2 linked regions of the Psychroserpens ponticola genome follow. Each later gene encodes a partner of the first gene's protein in a complex. Links are inferred from orthologs where the notes say so. Each region holds a gene or a part of one and is shown on either strand. Other genes may lie near its edges.

Evidence for each region.
Region 2: the proteins of lpdA (region 1) and MUN68_RS13135 are in contact, whole or in part, in a crystal structure (PDB 1EBD), measured with the Geobacillus stearothermophilus proteins. The link is inferred for Psychroserpens ponticola from one-to-one orthologs. Residues at the interface, in WP_049624544.1 of Geobacillus stearothermophilus: Pro340, Ser341, Asp344, Tyr345, Arg403, Asp406, Val408, Glu431, Ala432, Gly433, Asp438; in WP_033016211.1 of Geobacillus stearothermophilus: Ile130, Ala131, Met132, Pro133, Arg136, Arg140, Glu141, Asn155, Arg157.

Annotation. Positions count from the first base shown.
Region 1 is NZ_CP116221.1:2,281,416-2,292,141, forward strand. What follows is about bases 7,865-10,726. They hold lpdA (dihydrolipoyl dehydrogenase), read right to left. Parts: upstream 10,065-10,726; coding sequence 8,664-10,064; downstream 7,865-8,663. Other genes in these bases: MUN68_RS10250 (DUF6090 family protein), read right to left, coding at 7,865-8,200; MUN68_RS10260 (LuxR C-terminal-related transcriptional regulator), read right to left, coding at 10,292-10,726. Outside these bases: MUN68_RS10195 (mechanosensitive ion channel family protein), read right to left, coding at 1-168; MUN68_RS10200 (hypothetical protein), read right to left, coding at 196-372; MUN68_RS10205 (RNA polymerase sigma factor), read right to left, coding at 372-974; MUN68_RS10210 (alpha/beta hydrolase-fold protein), read right to left, coding at 1,124-2,377; MUN68_RS10215 (MotA/TolQ/ExbB proton channel family protein), read right to left, coding at 2,399-2,821; MUN68_RS10220 (sensor histidine kinase), read left to right, coding at 3,011-4,072; MUN68_RS10225 (LytR/AlgR family response regulator transcription factor), read left to right, coding at 4,065-4,781; MUN68_RS10230 (hypothetical protein), read left to right, coding at 4,849-5,439; MUN68_RS10235 (DUF2721 domain-containing protein), read right to left, coding at 5,443-5,850; MUN68_RS10240 (DUF6090 family protein), read right to left, coding at 5,874-6,683; MUN68_RS10245 (DUF6090 family protein), read right to left, coding at 6,781-7,470; more of MUN68_RS10250, read right to left, coding at 7,463-7,864. UniProt on the Escherichia coli protein: Lipoamide dehydrogenase is a component of the glycine cleavage system as well as of the alpha-ketoacid dehydrogenase complexes.
Region 2 is NZ_CP116221.1:2,949,101-2,959,824, forward strand. What follows is about bases 4,781-7,640. They hold MUN68_RS13135 (pyruvate dehydrogenase complex dihydrolipoamide acetyltransferase), read right to left. Parts: upstream 7,098-7,640; coding sequence 5,463-7,097; downstream 4,781-5,462. Other genes in these bases: MUN68_RS13130 (M28 family peptidase), read right to left, coding at 4,781-5,352; pdhA (pyruvate dehydrogenase (acetyl-transferring) E1 component subunit alpha), read right to left, coding at 7,101-7,640. Also shown: MUN68_RS13120 (FG-GAP-like repeat-containing protein), read right to left, coding at 1-3,624; MUN68_RS13125 (SDR family NAD(P)-dependent oxidoreductase), read right to left, coding at 3,699-4,388; more of MUN68_RS13130, read right to left, coding at 4,375-4,780; more of pdhA, read right to left, coding at 7,641-8,099; cdd (cytidine deaminase), read right to left, coding at 8,189-8,671; type IX secretion system outer membrane channel protein PorV, read right to left, coding at 8,746-9,987; type IX secretion system sortase PorU, read right to left, coding at 10,053-10,724.

The sequences.
Region 1 (10,726 bases):
GAGTTTCAATGCTTTTTTGATAAGCTTAACTACAATTTTAGTAATTAACCAACCTATGATTAATACTACTAATGCTAAAACGACATTCATTAACATGCTAGATATTTCTGGCCACATACCACTTAATGAATCTAATGCGTTATTCTTAATATCTGTTACTTTGTCCATTACGTTTGATTATATATTAATAGCTAATTATTTTTTATCTCTTTTATTCATTACTGTCTCTATAACGTCACCAAGATTGTAAGAAAACAATTCTGCTAACTCCATCAATAATTTTGCAATAGCAATATCATTCATCACCTTAGACTTAAGTTCTGGTGGAACTGCTCTCAATGGCTTATTTATGTCTTTAAAAGGATTCTCCATTACACAAGATTATCATTATAAACAGTTAACAATTTGTCCTTAGCACGTTTGATTCTCATCTTCACAGCACTTTCTCCAATATCTAAAACACTTACAATCTCTCTAATGGAAAGATTATCTTGGTATTTTAGCAACAGTATCATTTTTTCTTCAGGCGAAACGAGTTCTAAAGCTTGTTTGAGTTTATCTATTCTCATATCATTAAACTCTTCGTCGTTTGGCTCTTCAGAAATATTTTCTATATCTGCATAATCTACAGATTGCTTTTCAAATTTTTTAGCTGTATTTCGTGTGACATAATTAACACAATGGTTATAGGTAAATGCATACAACCATGTTGAAAACTTAGACTTCCCTTTGAAACTTGCCAGCTTAACAAATAGTTTCAAAAACACGTCTTGCGTTAAATCTTTTGCTTCGTCTTCATCTTTAGCAAAACCATAACATTTGTTATAAACTAAAGATGCAAAACGATCATACAGGACTTCAAAAAGTAAAGTATCATTGTTTTTCACAATATTACTCACCAGTTCTTCGTCTGTTTGCTTGTTATTTTTTTTTAAGGGTTCCAAAAATATTGGATTGATTATAAAGGTTAACATTAAGACACACACTTATAAATTAAGTCACATCTTAATACTTAAGAATTTCAAAATTATGAAAATTAACAGTTGAAGACTTCAAAAAGCACACATAAAAAAAGCGAATTCAAATGAATTCGCTTTTTAAATTAAGATATAAATAAACTATTTTAGTTTTGACTTAGAGCTTCTATACGTCTTTTTAGTTGTTCATCTCTATTTATATTGTAAGCAATATTAAGGTGTTTTATAGCGTTTTCTATATCATTTACCGATTCGAAATAATCAGCTAGCATTTCATATGCCAGAGTTTTATTTGGATAATACTCAATTGCTTTATTTAAAAATAATTTGGCCTTTTCTTTTTGATCAGTTTGAAAATACATGTGTCCATAGCCTACAAAAAGTTCTTCTACCATAGGTGGCACAACATAACCAAAATGGTTTTTATATATTTCTTCTTGATTTTTTAATGATTCAATTAAATCTTCTATTGAAGTTTCAGGATTATTATATGTCTGCGGACTTTTAAATTGATACCATTTGAAAACAGCAACTAATCCATCTCTAATTGCTGGCAATGGCACAGTTCCATGCAAATCTTCAGGGTACACCTTCCAGCTAAATTGAAGTCCGTTTTGTTTTTGAGCTGAAGCATATTCAGAAAACTCAACAATTGAACGCGGAAACAATGTAAACTCTGAAGTATTTTCCATCAAATTATCTATTGTAACTGTATCATCAGACATATGTAATTGCTCAGCAGCAAAAGCGACAAACAATGATTTACCTTTAAAGGATTTACTTTTCAACTTAACTTTTGCTTCTTTTAATAATTTTTGACCATCCCAATCTAAACTTGGGTCAATTGCTATATAATTATTAAAAAGATGAGAATGTTTTAGCAAAACATTTATTGTAAACAGTCCAGCGTAAGAATGGCCAATCAATGTTCGATATCTAGACGTCTGAAATGTTTTATCAATGTAAGGCATTAAATCGGTTTCAATAAATGTTGTAAACTGTTCTGCTCCTCCACTTTCATTTTGCATAGTAGCGCCACGACGATTTTCAATTTTTGAAATCGTTAAATTACGTGTTCTGTTTTTTCTATTTGATATGCCTACCAAAATCATATGCGGCATATAATGTCCCCAATAATTATCATAAACAACTTCTAAACTTGATTTTAACGAAAAACCATCTAATAAATAGATTACAGGATATTTAGCTTTGCTTTTCGGATTGTAATTTTCTGGCAATTTTACCCAAAAATGCCTATAACTATTTAAAGTCTTTGAATATATACTATCTGTAATCTCATAATCTATTTGATTAAATCCATCTTGTGTAGATTGAGCATATATCGACAGACTTGATAATACCGTAATTATAGTTACTGTTATTTGAATTATTTTTCTCATAATTTAAACATGAATATTAAATTATTCTGAAACCTCTTCAGAAGTTAACACAAATCTTAAAACAATAATTCCTACTCTAGTCACTACAAAAGTAAAAAGTCCAAAAGTTGCTGTTAATAATGACACTTTTAGTCCTCCAGCAAAAATAGATGGATCAGGATTACCCATTGCTTCAACAGAATCAAACGCTGTAATTAAACCAAGAACTGAACCTAGAAATCCTAATACAAGACCTAGCAAGCTAGAATCGGATGCAAGTTTTAACATTTTACGTGCTTTTTCTTCAGTTTTTTTTGCAGAAGAAAATCCAATCACAAGAAATACAATGGAAATAAGCAAACAAATTAATATTAGCGTCATGAAAAATGGTCCACCATCCATAAAAATATTCATAAAAATTGAAAAGTTAAATATGCTCTTTAAAGCAAGTGTTAGTGTCATCATAGTTTTTAAATTTAGTTAAACATACTCAAACTTAAAAATTAAGAGTTCTGATATTTAATTAATGCGACCAACAACCATTTTGCAGATGGATTCTACATAAATGTCAAAAAGCTTGCTAAATTGGTTGTTCATCTCAAAATAGACTTATCCAGTAAAAAAATATAGTATTATTGTATTGAACAACAGTATATGTTTACAAAGCAATTCATTTTAAAAAAAATAGGACAGATCATTTTACACCTTCTTTTTTGGGTTGGTGTATTATTTTTCTACACCTATTTTTTTGGAGTAAATAGCTCTAAATTTGAAGATACCTTACTCTTTTCACTTTGTTTAATGCCTACAACAATTGCAACTACTTATGTCTCGACGTATAAATTAATACCAGATTATTTAGTCACTAAACAGTATTGGCGATTTGCTCTTTATAGTTTATACACACTCATCATATCTGTATATTTATTAATGGTTTCGATTTTTTTTAGTCTCATTTACATTTCAAATTTCGAATATGACGAAATGAATCCTGCTACCAAAAATATAATTTTTATTTGCACTGCTGTTTATTTAGTCGTCGTCATCGTTAGCGCTTTTAAACTATTAAAACTGAATTTAAAGCAAGCTTCTGAAACAAAAGCATTAGAAACTAAAATCCTAGACACGCAACTAAAACTTAAGGAACAAGAGCTTAATTATTTGAAGATGCAAATTCATCCGCATTTCTTATTTAATACACTAAATACGATGTATGGTTTTGCGTTGAAGAAAGCTGAACAAACACCAGATATGATTCTGAAACTGTCTAACCTATTAGATTATCTATTGTATCAAGCTGAAAAACCTTTCGTTTTATTGTCTGAAGAAATTGCACATATTAAAGATTATATCGATTTAGAAAAAATGCGATTTAACGACACACTACAAGTCAATTTTAATATTGAAGTTGCTTCAGAAACGACAAGCATTGCTCCAATGCTATTGCTTCCGTTTATAGAAAACAGTTTCAAACATGGAAGTATTGTTGATGGCAAACTCACAATTAACATTCAACTTACAGCAGATACAAACTCCATTGATTTCAGCATACAAAATTCTAATTCTAAAAACTACGATTCTCAACAAGGTATTGGACTAGACAACATACAAAAACGATTGGAATTATTATATGCTAACCAATATCAATTAAACATAAAAAATCAAGAGAATCAATTTTCTGTACAACTTCAGTTAAAAACAGTTAATCATGACTAAAAAGCATCCTATTTCCTGTTTAATTGTCGATGATGAAGCGATTGCCAGAGAAATCATTGCAACTCATTTATCAAAAATTGACAACATCCATATTGTTGCGAGTTGTAGTAATGCTGTTGAAGCGTTTAACCACATCAGTAATCAAAAAATTGATTTGGTATTTTTAGATATTAATATGCCTGAAATTTCTGGTATTTCGTTCGCAAAATCTATTAATAATGACATTAAAGTTATATTTACAACAGCCTACAGAGACTACGCTGTTGAAGGTTTTGAGCTTAAAGCTGTTGATTATTTATTAAAGCCTATTTCATTTGAAAGACTTCAGAAAGCGCTTCACTCCTATTTTGAAATCTATGGCAAAAATGAGCAAATATTAATAGCATCTTCTGAAAATTCTGATTTCATTTTTGTACGATCAGAACGTAAAATGATCAAAATAAATTTTGATGCTATCATCTACATTGAAAGTTATAGCGATTACCTTAAAATACATTTAAATGAATCAACTATAATTACTAGAGAAACCATTACGTCTATTGAAGCCAAACTTCCGAAGTCTTTGTTTTTGAGAATTCACAGATCGTATATTATTTCTATTGCCTCCATTAATTCGTTTACGAATGAACACATTACCATTCAAAATAATGCGTTGCCAATTAGCAGAACGTATAAAAAAGAAGTCTTAAGTTTTTTAGAAAAATTTTAATCTATTCAATAAATCCTCTTTAATTACGTTGAACTAATAATTATTATTTTTGTAGAAAACCTACTTAATGGACGATTATTTACGCAACACTATTCCTAATTTAAAACCATTTGATTATAATCGTCATCACGATTCGCATTTTATTAATAAAGAATGGGTTTTAGTGAATGGGATTTCAAAGAAAAAGTCGATTTACACCTTTAAGGAAGATCATATCCTTGAAATATCTAGAAAAGCTTCTATAATAAAAACCTCATGGACATTAAGCATTAGTAATATTTTTTCTATTGAAACCGAAGATGGTCTCATCATCGTTAAAGCCTATTTTAAGGACGATGATGTTTTGGTATTAAATCATCAAAACAAAAATGAATTTGCGCTTTTCATAAATGCTACAAACTATTCAGAAGACCTAAATAACGTTGAAGACGTTCAGGTATTCTTAAGAGAAAAATACAAACAAAAAGTATCCAATTTAATTTATGATCACGAATTTTACTACATCGAATCGTTTAAAGAATATGGACCTTTTACTGTCGAAGAACTTTCAGAAAAAGTAAAATCTGAACTTATAAGTCCGTATTGCTTCGTTAGAGACATTAACGAAGATGATTACAGCAATCGATTACGAGTTTATGATTTAATAAAGGAACTATAACGATTACTTCTTTTTCAAATGACTTTCAATATCACTTAAATGAAGACTTAATGCTTTAGCCGAAATTTGAATTTCTTTAATCAATAATGTTAAAGACAGAATAAGTAGAATTAAAGCCAATCCGAAAACCCAAACAGCGAACGTATAATAATCGATATAAATCAGGAACATCGTTAAAACACAAAGCAGTAAGCTTGAAATTCCAAAAATTTGCATCCAACGGGTAAGATTTAGTCTTAATTTCAGATTCTTTATTTGCTCAATGAGTGAATCGTCCATTTGCTCCAAATACTTATCGTGTAAATTTCTAATGACTGCAGCATAAGCTAAAAAACGATTGGTGTAAGCCAACATGATTAATGATATTGCAGAAAACAAAAGTGCTGGAGTTGTGAGTGTGAGTTCGTTCATTAAGGTCTTTTTTAATGTAATAGTTAGTCAATATTAATAGTTTCTAATTGTGATATAAGATCTTCAAGTTGTACTATAACTGCATTAATACTTTGTAATTTTGAAGATTCATTTCCAATCAAATAACGTAAATCCTTTTTTAAACTTTCATCTTTACTTAAAACATCAACAACAGATTGAGCAAAAGTAGCATCAATATCAACCTCACATGTTTTTGGTAAAACTACTTCAAATCCATATCCTTTTTTATATTTAATAAAGATATCACCACATTTTGATCTTATTTCTGTCTGAATAGGATCTGGCATTTTCCCTCTTAAATTTTTTCTGTAGCTATTTGTTAGTTTAAACAAAATTGATTCGGTCCAATCGACTTCATAGTAGCGTATTAAAGCCGTTTTTAAGCGGTCATTTTGAATCAGATTGATTTGACCAGAAGCGATCAATTCTCTGTATGTTGATTCTGCAGAATTTGGATCCATTATTTGACTTGCCTGATACATATCTATTAAATTATCGACAGGATTAGGATTAGAGTCTGGAGAATTCTCATAAACTGAAATAGCATTCTTAGCATGACTAACAACTTGAGTTGAATAATTTAAAAGGCCTTGAAGAATTACTTTTTCTTCCCTAACATCTTCTAGAAGTCGATTACAATATTGAGATTCTAATTCTTTACTAATACGGTTTTGATTCCAATTATTAATTTGAAGTGCAATGAGAATACCAATAACTACGAGCACAATTTCACCAATAGCGTATTTGAAGTATTTACCACTTTTATTTTCCATGAGTAAGTTTTTACGAATATGTCTGAAGAATTTTATCATAGTATTAAATGTCTCCTCGAGCGCAGTCGAGAGGTTATTAATAGGTCTCGACTGCGCTCGACCTGACAACTAGCATAATTCTTAAAGAATTTTATCATTATAATTGTTTCAATAATTGATTGACTTCTTTTTCAGTGTCATCTAAAATTTGATTGTACCAGTTTAACTGAATAAAATGAAAGTGAAAGTCGTCTAACATTTTACTATATACTTCGTTAGTTACTTTATCAAAAGAAGAAGTTCTTCTGCTATAAATATATGTTTCACTTAATTTACTCCATCTATCATCTACAATTTTTCCGTTGTCTATCAGTCTATCATAATTAGAACCATAAAGCTTTATAATATTTTGGATGATTTTTTTCTGTTTGTAAGTATTGATTTCATTTCCTGCTATTGATGATTTAAAAGCTCCTGAAACAGGATAAAATGTACGTTGCCCAGAAAAAAGATAGACAGACATTAAAGAATCTATTTGTGATTTATCACTATCATAATCTTCTGAACACCTACTACTTAATAGGTTATAAGCATCAACTTTAGGTTTGGAATAGGATTGCACATAATTTATAAATTCTAGATCTTGTGTAAGATCATCTTTTACACTCTTAAAAAACTCTTGTTCTGCAATAGCATGTTTTCTACTTTCATTCCAATTATTGATTTGTAATGCAATAAGAATACCAATCACAACAAGGATAATTTCACCAATGGCGTATTTGAAGTATTTTGATGTTTTATTTTCTATGAGTAAGTTTTTACGAATATGTCTAAAAAATTTAATCATTTCGAGTTTTTTCTATAATTAGTTTTAAATCTTCTTTCATTTTTTTAAGACTAGGAATTACACGTTTAAGTATCCTTAAATAATTATTATATATTAATTGGTTGTTACTTATCACACGATATCTATATTCAGTACTATAAAGAAAATAGTTTTGTAATGCTACACTGCTGTTATCTTGCATAATGGTTTTACTCATATATTCAGGATACCAATCGTAATTATCTCTGAAAATATTCACCAATTCAATAGATTCATCATTTATTCTTGTTTCGAAACGGTGAACCATTCTTCGATCCATAAAATCATAAATCCCTATGACACTTAGAGACAAACTATCTTTGACAGCCAGTTCTTTTAATTGATTTACTCCTGTTTTATTTAAATTTGTGTTTACGCTCCTTCCTGTAATTATTCTAGATAAGCCAACGTCAAATAAATCGGGTGTTATAGAATCGCTAATGACTCTTTTGAAGATAAATTCTACTCCATTGTAATACTCTAATGTTTGCGACATTTGTTGAACATCATTGTCAATATCTACGACAATGCGTTCATAAATTGAAATGAGTTGCTCCTGTTTGAGCCTTTTTTCATTCCAATTATTGATACTCAGGGCTATCAAAATACCAATAACCACAAGGATGATTTCTCCTATTGCGTATTTGAAATATTTAGTGGTTTTGCCTTCATTAAGAAGGTTTTTACGAATGTGTCTAAAAAATTTAATCATAATACAAGTATTCTCTAGTCGAGCGCAGTCGAGACCTAATTAAGACCTCTCGACTACGCTCGAGGTGACATTTATTTTGTATCAAAGATTTAATCATTCACTTTGGTTAAAAAGCAAATTAGGTTGATGGTTGTAGTTGAAGCTGGTTAATTGTTTGTGTTTAAAGATATTAAATTGCAGCAAATATTCTTATTAAATTAAAGAAAAGCTATTTAGTTTTCCTTTTGGCTTCCTGCATGCACAGGAATGACAAATTATAATAATAAGCACAAAACATATATCATTCTTATGAAAGTAAGAATCCATTTTGAAATGGAATTTAGACTCCCAATCAAGTGAGGAATGACAACACTGCACAAAAAAAGCGAACTAAAAAGTTCGCTTTAATTCTTATACGTTGATATTGAGATTCAATTCACTGAATCTTCGATTTTCTTGACTACGCTCGAAATAACAGTTTTGATTAAACGTGAAGTGCTCTATCTTCGGTTGCAGCTAAAGCCGCTTCTTTTATAGCTTCAGCAAATGTTGGATGCGCATGAGACATACGAGAAATATCTTCAGCAGATGCTCTGTATTCCATAGCAACTACAGCTTCAGCAATTAAATCTGCACAACGTGCACCAATCATATGAACACCTAAAACTTCATCTGTAGTTTTATCGGCTAATATTTTTACAAATCCGTCAAGATCTCCACTTGCTCTTGCTCTTCCTAAAGCTCTAAATGGAAATTGTCCAACTTTATACTCAACACCAGCATCTTTTAATTCCTCTTCTGTTTTTCCTACAGCAGCAACTTCAGGCCATGTATACACAACACCTGGAATTAAATTATAATCGATATGTGGTTTTTGTCCTGCTAAAGTTTCAGCAACAAAAGTACCTTCTTCTTCAGCTTTATGAGCCAACATTGCACCTTTTACAACATCACCAATAGCGTAAATATTACTCACATTAGTTTGTAAATGCTCGTTAACTTCAATTTGTCCTCTATCTGTAAGTTTAAGTCCAGCAGCATCAACGTTTAAACCATCTGTATAAGGACGACGTCCAACAGACACTAAACAATAATCACCTTTAAACTCGACTACTTCACCTTTTTTGTTTTCAGCTTTTACAACAACCTCATCTCCATTGCGTTCAACAGACTGCACTTTGTGAGACATCATCATTTTACATTTTGCCTTTTTAAAGACTTTATTTAGTTCTTTAGATAGTCCAGCATCCATTGTTGGAAGAATTCTATCCATAAACTCAATCACAGTTACTTCGGCTCCTAAACGCCTGTACACTTGTCCGAGTTCTAAACCAATAACGCCACCTCCAATCACAATCATGTGTTTTGGAATTTCTTTAAGTTCTAAGGCTTCAGTAGATGTAATCACACGTTCTTTATCTAATGTAATAAACGGTAAATTTGATGGTTTTGAACCTGTAGCAACGATAATATTTTTTGCTTCAATTTCACCAGCATCTTTTCCGTCTATCTTAATATGCGTTGCATCTTTAAAGCTTCCTAAGCCTTCATAAACATCTATATTATTTTTCTTCATTAAGAAATCAATTCCACCAGTAGTTTGATCAACAACAGCTTGTTTACGAGCAATCATTTTTTCTAAATTTACTTTGATGTCTCCAGGAATTTCAATACCATGTTCTTCAAAATGTTTAGTCGCTTCTTCATAATGGTGAGAAGAGGACAACATGGCTTTACTTGGAATACAACCAACGTTTAAGCACGTACCACCAAGTGTAGAATACTTTTCGATTATTGCTGTTTTCATACCTAGTTGTGCACAACGAATTGCTGCTACATATCCACCAGGACCAGAACCTATTATTGCTACATCGTAAGATTTCATAAACTATTATTTTATCAATTTTTAATTCAATTACAAAAATACAATTTTGATTATTGAATTACTATTATTTTTAAGTGTTTACTTAGGCACAAAAAAAGCTCATTCTATTTAGATTCTAATAAAATCTAAATTTGAATGAGCGTATTTTCCCTCTTGAATTAATAACAGTTCAAAATTCATGATTAAAAAAAAAATTAGCAATACTCAAATTGAGTATTTGTAATAAATCATAAAAAATGCTGATTCATTTTGAGCATTCCTACAAGTTCTCCTGTTGAAGACACATTGAGTTTTTTGAGAATGTTTCTTCTGTGCGTATCGACAGTATGCGGACTTATATTTAATTTTTCTGATATGAGTTTACTAGAATAATCTAATAAAAGCAATCTAATTACATCACGCTCTCTATTACTAATTCCATCATGTAATAGTTTTTGATTAAAATTACTATAATAAATGGTTTCGTATTCATTTTGAGCATTCAACAATTTTGCAGATGCAGTAATCTCCATTTTAATACTTGGATCTAACACCGTATAATGTGCCAATCCAATAATGGGTTTTCCTTCAGAATCAAATGCTAAAGGTGTCGTATTTTGAACTATATTAACATAGTCTCCAGCTTTATTTTGGAATCTAAAATTCCAAGTATAATTAGCTCG
Region 2 (10,724 bases), 660 kb from region 1 along the record:
TTGCAAAGTAACATCAACTGAAGGTCCTTCTTCAAAGACTAAAAATTCGTTTTGCTTTGCTACAAATTCTCCAATTCCACCAGGAAAAAATTCGCTACCAGTAAATTTAGTAAGCACTTCTGCCGCAGCTCGAGAATACGTAGAATGACCAGAAACGAAACCTGCAAAAGGAGGAGTCACAAAAGTTGGCCGTTGATATGGCCACCAATTTTCGGCTAAAACCCATCCTACACCTGCTTCATCTGTCTGTTCATTATCAATAAAATCTGGACCTTTCCATGTATATAGTTTTATCTTATTTAAATGTTGATTATCACTTCCTACTAACGGATCTCCAATTTCAACAACTTCGACATAACCATCTAATAAAGGAATTCCAGCAATGTTATAATTATCTAAGTTTTCATCTGTACTTTGACCTAAAAGCGCCATAAATCGTATCGCAGAAATGGGTCTCACATAATCGTACCAACCTTTTATACTCCATGCAGAAATAGCAGCATCATGCATTGTTCCTCCCAAAATAAAATACGATTTAACGTCCCATTCTAAATCATCTAAAACAGCTCCTTCACCTTGAAATCTTTTTTCTAATAGTGGATGTTCATTTACATAATTTAAAATCGTAAACCAATGTCCTGGAGGCGTTTCAGAATCTGGACCATCTGCCCAAAATTCTGCTAGTACTCTTGCATAATCTCCTCTTGGCACTATATTAGATTCGTAAGGCTGTCCTGTAATAGGGTTTTGAGAATGGCCTGTACCAATATCTCCTCCATCAATAATATTATAGAAATTAGGATAGTCTTCATACTCCGTTGGAAAATCATCAATATTAGTATTCCCAATAGCACCTGGAGAAATATCCCAAAGTACTCCATCACTAGAATCAAGATGTGAGCCCCAAATTGATACCATTGAAAAACCTAACTTATAAGCATCACTTGATGTATTATTTTCAGTTAAACTTAAATATGGTGGCATATTTGGATCATTATATACTTTGTAAGTATCTCCATCTCTCTCATAAGTTACACTTTCATCTTCAGTCATTGCAAAAGACAATACATTTCCCCATTCTGGACTTAAAAAATCTATCGTAGATCCAGTGATTAGGTTCCCACTTTGGTCAATATAAGTATCTAAACTTAAAGGTTGCCAACGGTTAGGATTTTGCATTTCTACTTGTGTAGGAACAACTGGTGCCAATGCAGAATTTACTGGCTCATAATATGCATTATCAAATTGCGTAAACTCTCTTGAGCCATCTATGTTACCATATGCCATAATAGTTTCTGCAATGTAATTCCCAAGTGCTGCTGCATTACCAAATTGGTAAACTGTTGAAGACGCTGTTTCTGTTTCATAACCCAATTGATCCATTATCAAATCAAACAAACGCTGTGATTCGTCTGCATTAGGAGAATTTTGAAAACGATAACTCAGTAATCGGTACATTGCATAACTAATTGCCTTTTTTCTTGAAGTTTCGATACTCTCTATTGGAATGAAATCTTCGAGTGTACTACTAAAATCATTTAAGGAGTTACCTATGAGATATGGTCTCGCTACTTCATCATAAATGGCCCAAGCATCGTACATCGCAACACTAGAATGAAATAAATTTCTAGCATGAACTGTTGGTCTTGCAAAATCATTTCTTATGGCTTCTAATAAAACTTCATTCCATACTCTAGCGATAGAAACATCTTCTGGAATTTCATTTATATTTAAAGATACTTCAATATGATCCTCGAGACTAAAACACGTTCCATCTGTTTCTCTAACACTTAGGCTTCCCGTTTCATTTAAGCCCCATTTTACTATAACTGTATTTGTTCCTTGACCTTCAATAATTTCACCTCCAGTGATTTCCCAAATAGCAGTTGACCCAGAAGCAATAGGATACGTGTACGTTTCGGCTACTAAAAAACCAGATGATGTGTTTCCAGAAATTTGATTGGACTGTAAATAGGTACAACTCCCATTATCTATGACTGCATCAGGATTATAAGTACACGACTCAGGATCTGTACATCCAAATATCTTCTGACTTGGCTCTATATCTAAAACCATAATCCCTTGACCTTCTACTACTCTAACTGTAGTGTTTGCATCTAGGTTTTGATAGGTTTCAATTAAACCATTAGGCCATTTAATTTCTAATTCAGTAATTACATTTTCATTACCCAAACCAAAATGAACGGGTTGTAAACTCTGTGACAAGAACCCAACACCTGTATAATAACGTTTAAACTGACCAAGGTCTGTAGTGATTGTTAAAGTTGTCCCAATAGCATTTCGATTAGATACTGTTCCCTGAAGCAACACTTTGAACCAGTTTAGTGTTATTGGCTCATAAAAATTTAGTAGTTTGTTTTCATAAAGAAACGAGTTTTGATCTGAGTTAGACACAAAAACATCTAAATCACCATCATTATCAAAATCAAAATCAATAGCTTCGACACTAACTGTTAAATCATTAAATCCTACAACATCTGAATAATCATCAAAACCTATTTGACCTTCACTTGCTAAGTTTTTATAATAAACATTGTTCTCGGTTGAACGATCTTCAAAATCATAACCATTTACAATTATTAAATCTTCATCTCCATCAAGGTCAAAATCTGCAAATCGTGTTCCCCAAGCCCAACCTGTTTCTGGTATATTATTCACTAAAGACGTTTCGGTAAAATGATTATTACCATCGTTTTCTAATAACGCATTTTTATCTATTCCTGTAATAAAAAAATCGAAATCACCATCATTATTAAAATCACTAATTGCAATTCCCATATCATTGATAATGTTATCTAATCCATAATTTTGTGCATCTTCATAAAAACTCGTTCCTGCTTGATTAATATTTAAGTCGTTTGCTTTATCAAAGTCATTTGTCACATACAAATCCATCAATCCATCACTATTAAAATCAAAAGGAATTGAAGTATAACTTGCAACTGGAAAATCATCATTTAGACCAGCCTCAACAGAAACATCTTGAAAAGTGCCATTTCCTAAATTCTTATACAATTTATTGCTTGAACACCTACGCCAATCATTTATAAAAATATCTAATAAGCCATCATTATTATAATCAAACCATGAAGCGCCAGTATTTCTACAGTCATTAAAACTCTGGATTCCTGCATTTTCTGTCACCTCTATAAAAGTCCCATCACCTTCATTGTGAAAAAGCTGAACATTATATATATGTGTAAAAAAAAGATCAGGATAACCGTCATTATCATAATCCCCAAAAAAAGCTCCATATTTAAAACCATCCAACGCAAATGTCTCTATAGTTTCGTCCTCTGAAGTTAATAAATTCACTAAACCAGAATCTTGAGTAACATCTGTAAATGTGCCATTATTATTATTTCTAAAAAGTCTACTATGGCTTTTTTCTATACCATCTTCATCTATAGCTTTGGCTACCACAAAAATATCTAAATCAAAATCACCATCATAGTCTGCAACTGCAACACCATTGTTTTCTTCTAAAATCCCTAACCCAGAAATCATTTCTGCACGCTCAAAAGTTTGCCCTGAAAGTGGATTATTGTAAATAACAAATACGGTTATTAGACTATATAAAAGGCAAGTAAAATATGGTTTCATTTTTTGATATACATTTTTTGTAAAAATATCAATAACTCTTCAAGATAAATAATATTTGATATTTGAATATTTTATTAAGGTGTTGAATTAGAAACTTGTAATACTTTGCCATTATAATATTTGTTTCCTTTTAGAGAAAACTCATGAATATATTCTGCCATTTCTTTTGCAGTCGTTGGAGCTTGATAGTCTGGAAAAGCTTCTTTGAGCATTTCAGTTTGCACAGCTCCTAATGCTAGTACATTAAATTGCGGACCAGTATCTTTGTATTCTTCAGCTAATAATTCTGAAAGTGTAATCACAGCTCCTTTACTTGAGCTATAGGCTGCTAAACCTGGAAATTTCATACTTCCTTGAATTCCTCCCATTGAGCTGACAGTCACAACATGACTGTTATTTTTCATAAATGGAATTACTACTCGAGTCATTTCAGAAACTCCAAAGACGTTAGTTTCATACACTTTAGTAAAATCTTTAAATGTAGTTTCAGAGAAAGGTTTATTAAGTAGAAGTCCTGCATTATTGATTAAAACATCAACATGTTTCCATTCATTTTGAATAAACTGTTCGACTTTTTTATAATCCTCTTCTTCACACAAATCAAATGAAAAAGAAGTGATATTGTCAAAGTGAAGATTACTAACAGGTTGAGCATTTCTAGATAATGCTAATACGTTATGACCTTGATTGGCAAACAAATGCACCAATTCAAATCCGATACCTCGACTCGTTCCTGTGATGATTATATTTTTACTCTGACTCATACATTACAATTTCTTTGGTTTCAGTATTACTCATTTGTTCAATGGCTATAATTGTGTTATTTATAAGGTTAGCCATAAATTCATAATCCAATTCATTACTCTCATCATCTGCATGATGGTAGTAATCATAATTAGATAAATCGCAAGACGATATGGTTTGACATGGTAAGTTAAACTCCTTGTAGAATGCATAATTATCAGACTGTTTAAACAAATTGTATTTTTTTGCTACCTCTGAAGAACCGATAAGCTTACTACCTACATATTCATTTATTTTATCAGCCATATTAGATAAATCATAACCAGACAGAAACGCTTGATAATCTCGATCTTTAAATGGGACACCTATCATTTCAAAATTCACCATAGTATAAAGGTTTAAATTTTCATCTTTTAAACGTTTAGCCAGATGCTTCGAGCCTAATAAACCTAATTCTTCTGCAGAAAATAAAGCAAACATAATACTACGTTTATTAGTCTTTTTTTCTGCAAAATATTTTGCCATAGCTATAACTGCACTTGTTCCTGCTGCGTTATCGTTAGCTCCATTTGCAATAGAATCAGTTTCAGTAATGTTACCTTTTCTACTTTTCTTCCTAGCGTCACTTCCAAAACCAATATGATCGTAATGTGCTCCTAAGATAATAATTTCATCTTTTAATTTTTCATCTGTACCTTCAATAAAACCAACAACATTAAACGCATCTAAACTGTCAATTTTAAAATGATCTCTATAGGTTTTAAAATATGGTTTGGTACCAAAAGACTTAAACTGAGACTCAATATAGCTCGCTGCTTTATCAACACCTTCACTACCTACATGACGTCCTTTTAAATCGTCTGATGCTAAAAAACTAACCATTTCTTTAATTTCAGAACTAGTAATTGTAATAGTTTCTGATTTTTTTTCGATTTTACAACCGAGAATAAGGAGTAAAAAGCACAATGGAGCTAGTTTTTTCATAAAAAATTTTATTTGGGACTAAAGATAAAAAAACCTGACTTGAAAAAATCAAATCAGGTTTATATTATAATAGATTTCGCATCAAGTGCGGAATGACAAATTAGTTTTTCTTATACTAACATCGTTACTGGGTTTTCGATATAACCTTTCAAAGTTTGAAGGAATTGAGCTCCAGTTACGCCATCTACAGTTCTGTGATCACAAGCCAAACATAATTTCATTGTGTTACCAACAACTATCTGCCCATTCTTTACTACAGGTTTTTCAACAATATTTCCTACGGAAAGTATAGCAGAATTTGGCTGATTGATAATAGATGTAAAACTATCAATCCCAAACATTCCTAGATTAGAAATAGTAAAGGTACTACCTTCCATTTCGTCAAGTCCAAGTTTTTTATTTCTAGCTTTTCCAGCAAATTCTTTAACTGCAGCACCAATTTGTGTCAAACTTTGCTCATTTGCAAATTTAACCACAGGTACTAATAATCCGTCAGTTACAGCTACAGCAACTCCAATATGAACATGATTATTCAATTGCATTCTGTCATCAAACCATTGAGAGTTGACTTGAGGATGTTCTTTTAAAGCTAAAGCGCATGCTTTAACAATCATATCATTATATGAAATTTTAGTATCTGGAATTGAGTTATATTGTACTCTGAATGCCATAGCATTTTCCATATCAAACTCCACATTCAAATAATAATGAGGTGCAGTAAATTTAGATTTTGCTAAGTTTTTAGCAATTGCTTTTCGCATATTAGAGTTTGACACCTCATCAAAATCCTCTTGACCAGTAGGCACAAATTTACCAACTGAAGCCGATTGAGCGGCAGGTGTAAAGTTTTCAATATCACGTTTAACAATTCTTCCGTTTTCACCAGAACCATTAACTTGAGACAAGTTAATCCCTTTTTCCTCAGCTATTTTTTTAGCTAATGGAGATACGAATACTCTTCCGTTAGACTTTGTAGTTGAAGATTGAGACTTCTCGACTGCGCTCGAAGTGACAGCTGCTGCTTTTTTAGCTTCAGGTTTTGAAGTTTCTTCCTTTTTTGGTGCGTCTACTTTTTTTGTTTCTGAAGTCGTATCTGCTGTTTTGAAGTTTTTAGCAATACTAGAAACATCTGTTCCTTTAGGGCCAATAATTGCTAATAATGAATCAACTTTTGCTGAATCACCTTCTTGTAAACCAACATATAATAAAGTACCAGATTGGAATGATTCAAACTCCATAGTAGCTTTATCTGTTTCAATTTCAGCAAGAATATCACCTTCATCAACAGTATCTCCTACTTTTTTCGACCAAGTAGCAACTGTTCCTTCTTCCATGGTATCACTTAAACGAGGCATGGTCACTACTATGACTCCTTCAGGTAGTTCTTGAGGTTCTTCGTTATTACTCTGAACGACACCATCTTCTTTATTTTCAGAATCAGAAGACATCTCGACTGTGCTCGACGTGACACTTGTATTTTCATTTAAATATTCAGAAATATCTTCGCCTTCTTCACCTATAATTGCTAGAAGGGTATCTACTTTAGCAGTTTCTCCTTCTTGAATACCAATATGAAGTAAAGTTCCTTCGTTGAAAGATTCAAATTCCATCGTTGCTTTATCGGTTTCGATTTCAGCTAAAATATCCCCTTCTTCAATTTTGTCTCCTACTTTTTTTAACCAAGCAGCAACAGTTCCTTCTTCCATTGTATCGCTCAAACGCGGCATATTAATTACTTCAGCCATAGCTTATATTTTGTGTTGTATGAATGGATAATCTTCTTGTTCGTATACTGCGTCATACATCACACTCTTTTCTGGATAAGGTGATTCTTCAGCAAATTTCTCACATTCTAAAACTAATGCTTTGACTCGTTTATCAATGGTTTTAATATCATCTTCTGTAGCATATTTCTTTTCTAAGATAATATCTTTCACTTGAGTAATAGGATCAATTTTCTTGTATTCTGCTACTTCATCTTTAGTTCTATAGTGTTGTGCATCAGACATTGAATGCCCTCTATATCTATATGTCTTTAATTCTAAGAATGTTGGTCCATCACCACGTCTAGCTCTTGAAATAGCTTCATCAAAAGCTTCAGCGACTTTAATAGGATTCATACCATCAACTGGTCCACAAGGCATTTCATAACCTAAACCAAGTTTCCATATTTCAGTATGGTTTGCTGTGCGCTCAACAGATGTTCCCATCGCATAACCATTATTTTCACAAACAAATACTACAGGCAATTTCCAAAGCATTGCTAAGTTAAAGGTTTCATGAAGTGACCCTTGACGAGCAGCTCCATCACCAAAACAACATAAAGTAACACCATCAACTCCATGATATTTATCTCCAAATGCAAGTCCAGCACCTAAAGGAATTTGACCTCCAACAATACCATGACCACCATAAAAACGATGTTCTTTAGAAAAGATATGCATCGAACCACCAAGACCTTGAGAAGTTCCTGTTGCTTTTCCGTACAATTCAGCCATGACGCGTTTAGGATCAACACCCATACCAATAGGCTGAACATGATTTCTATATGCAGTAATCATTTTATCTTTAGTAAGATCCATTGCGTGTAATGCTCCAGCTAAGACAGCTTCTTGACCATTATATAAGTGAAGAAACCCTCTCACTTTCTGTTGAATATAGACTGCGGCAAGCTTGTCTTCAAACTTTCTCCAGAATAACATATCCTCATACCATTTAAGGTAAACTTCTTTTGTGATTTTTTGCATTAGTTACGTTAATTATTAATACGAATAACAAAAGTAACACTTTAGTTAATAAGGAAAAAACCGAAAATCGTTAAATTATTACGAAATCGTTATAGAAAGCTTCTATCGAATCCTAGAGGTAATAAATTTGCAAGAGAATTAGACTTCACAACCTTGCCAGTTTCACCCATAAAATAGATTTCAATTGGCGTTTTTTGCTTTACTTCATACTCAGCAATTGCCTGCCTACATGCACCACAAGGAGGAATTGGCGTAATTGTTTGGCTGATTCTTGAACCTGCAGTTAAAGCCATTTTCACAATCTTTGCATCAGGATATTGAGAACCTGCATAATAAATTGCTGTACGTTCTGCACACAAGCCTGAAGGATACGATGCATTTTCTTGATTATTTCCGGTTACAATTTGATTGTTATCTAATAAAATTGCTGCACCTACGCTAAAATTTGAATATGGTGCATAAGCATTTTTACGTGCTTCTATAGCTTTTTCCATTAGGGAAGCAATATCAGAAGGTAACTCATTAAAGTTATCATAAACGGTTAAAGTAGACTCAATTTTTATATCCTTCATTTGATGTTGTATTAGCCAAAAAAACTATTGCTCATTAAAACAATAGTCCTTTTATTAGAAATTAATACTGTATACTAGTATTCATCATATTCATTATCTCCAAAGTTAAACACAAGAGAAAAACGCAATGTATTTTCTAATGGGCTTTGTATTTTTGAGGCAGAGAATAAGTATGATAAATCTATATTTATTGTGGTGTATTTAAATCCTGCTCCTAAAGCAAAAAACTTACGTGCACCTTTTTCTTCACTTTCATTAAAGTAACCTAATCTAAACGCAAATGAATCTTGGTATGTATATTCTGCTCCTAAAGAATAGGTAAACTCTTTTAATTCTTCACTAAAACCTCCTGGTGCATCACCAAAAGATTGGAATATTCCTTTGCCAAAACCTACATTATTATCTTTACCTTCTACAATAACTCTATCATCAACAACATTCCCTAAATCATCTACATCTGCATCATATTTACCATTACCATTATTGTCGGTATATTCAAACTCTCTTCCTAAGATTGGAGGCGTTGGCACTAATAGTTTTGTAACTTCAGCTGTAACTGCTAGTTTGTTATAGTCATCAAATATAAAATCAAAACCACCACCTAATCGTAATGTTGTTGGCAAGAAGTTTTCTCGACCACCATCATCATACTTAATTTTTGGCCCTAAATTTTGTATGGCAAAACCAGCTCTCCATCGTCCGTTAAAACTATCATATGCTTCTTCTTCACTTTGGTAGTAACCTGCAATATCTACACCAATAGAACTTGCAGCAGCAGCATTTGCATCTACAGCTTGAATTCTTAAATCTGAACGTAAATAACGTAAGGCAACAGCCATTGAAAATTGATCGGCTAAACGCAAAGAATATGACGCATCAAATGTAAGCTCATTTGGTTGTTCTATTAAGGCTTCAGAAAACTCATCTTGTACAATTTCAATTTCTCCAAGACTAAAATATTTAAAACTAACCGCAAATGCGCTACGTTCATTCAGCCTATTAAAATAGGTAAAATTTCCTAGAAAAATATCATTAACTAATCGACTTAAATAAGGTGTATAATTAACTCCAATACCAGATTTCGCTAAAGAGAATGAGTATTTTGCTGGGTTCCATTGTTGAGAATTTGCATCTGCTGATGTAGCAACACCAATATCTCCCATTCCTGCTGCACGAGCATCTGAAGCAATTAACAAGAACGGAACTCCTGTAGTGATTACTCTAGAATCTGTACTATTAGGGATGACAACAGTTTCTTGTGCATTAGTAATATTAAATAATGAAACTGTAATAAGGGCTAAAATGTATTTTTTCATCTGTAATTTGTTATCTTTTTCGGCAATTTCAAGTTGCCTAGCAATTAGGCAAATATAAATCTTTATTATAGTATTACAAGTTTTTCAATTTTTTCAACTTGTTTATTTAAACGATTAGATCTTACTTTTAGTTTATAAATATAGACTCCTTTACCTATTTTATCACCAAAGTCATCTCTACCATCCCAAACAATGTCTTTTGATATAGAACTTGTCACTTTACTTCCTCCATTAGTTTGTCCGTTTAATGTTCTTACCAACTTACCGGAAACAGTAAATATTTGTACTGAAACGTCTAAAACATCAGAACTATTGTGATTGAACCAAAATTCAGTATAATCAATAAACGGATTTGGGTAATTCAATACATTATCAATAATCAATTCTTGATCTTTATCAAATACAATAAATTCTATTTCAGCAGTAGATGAATTATTATAAACATCCCAAGCTTTAAGTGACAATGTATGTAAGCCTGGTGATAAATCTCTAAAAGGGTAACTCACTTTTCCATTTTGATAATCATCAATATCAGCTTGATAATAATCATTTAAAACAAAAGGATTTGTTTCATCACCATCAAGAATTGCTACAATATCATGACCTATTCCACTAGCTGTATTAATTCCATTTTCATCTTGTAGTTTTGCTACGAGTGAAGGTTGTTCATTGGTAATACCACCAGAAACAAAATTTTCATCATTCATATAAAGATTAATAACTGGACCAATGTTATC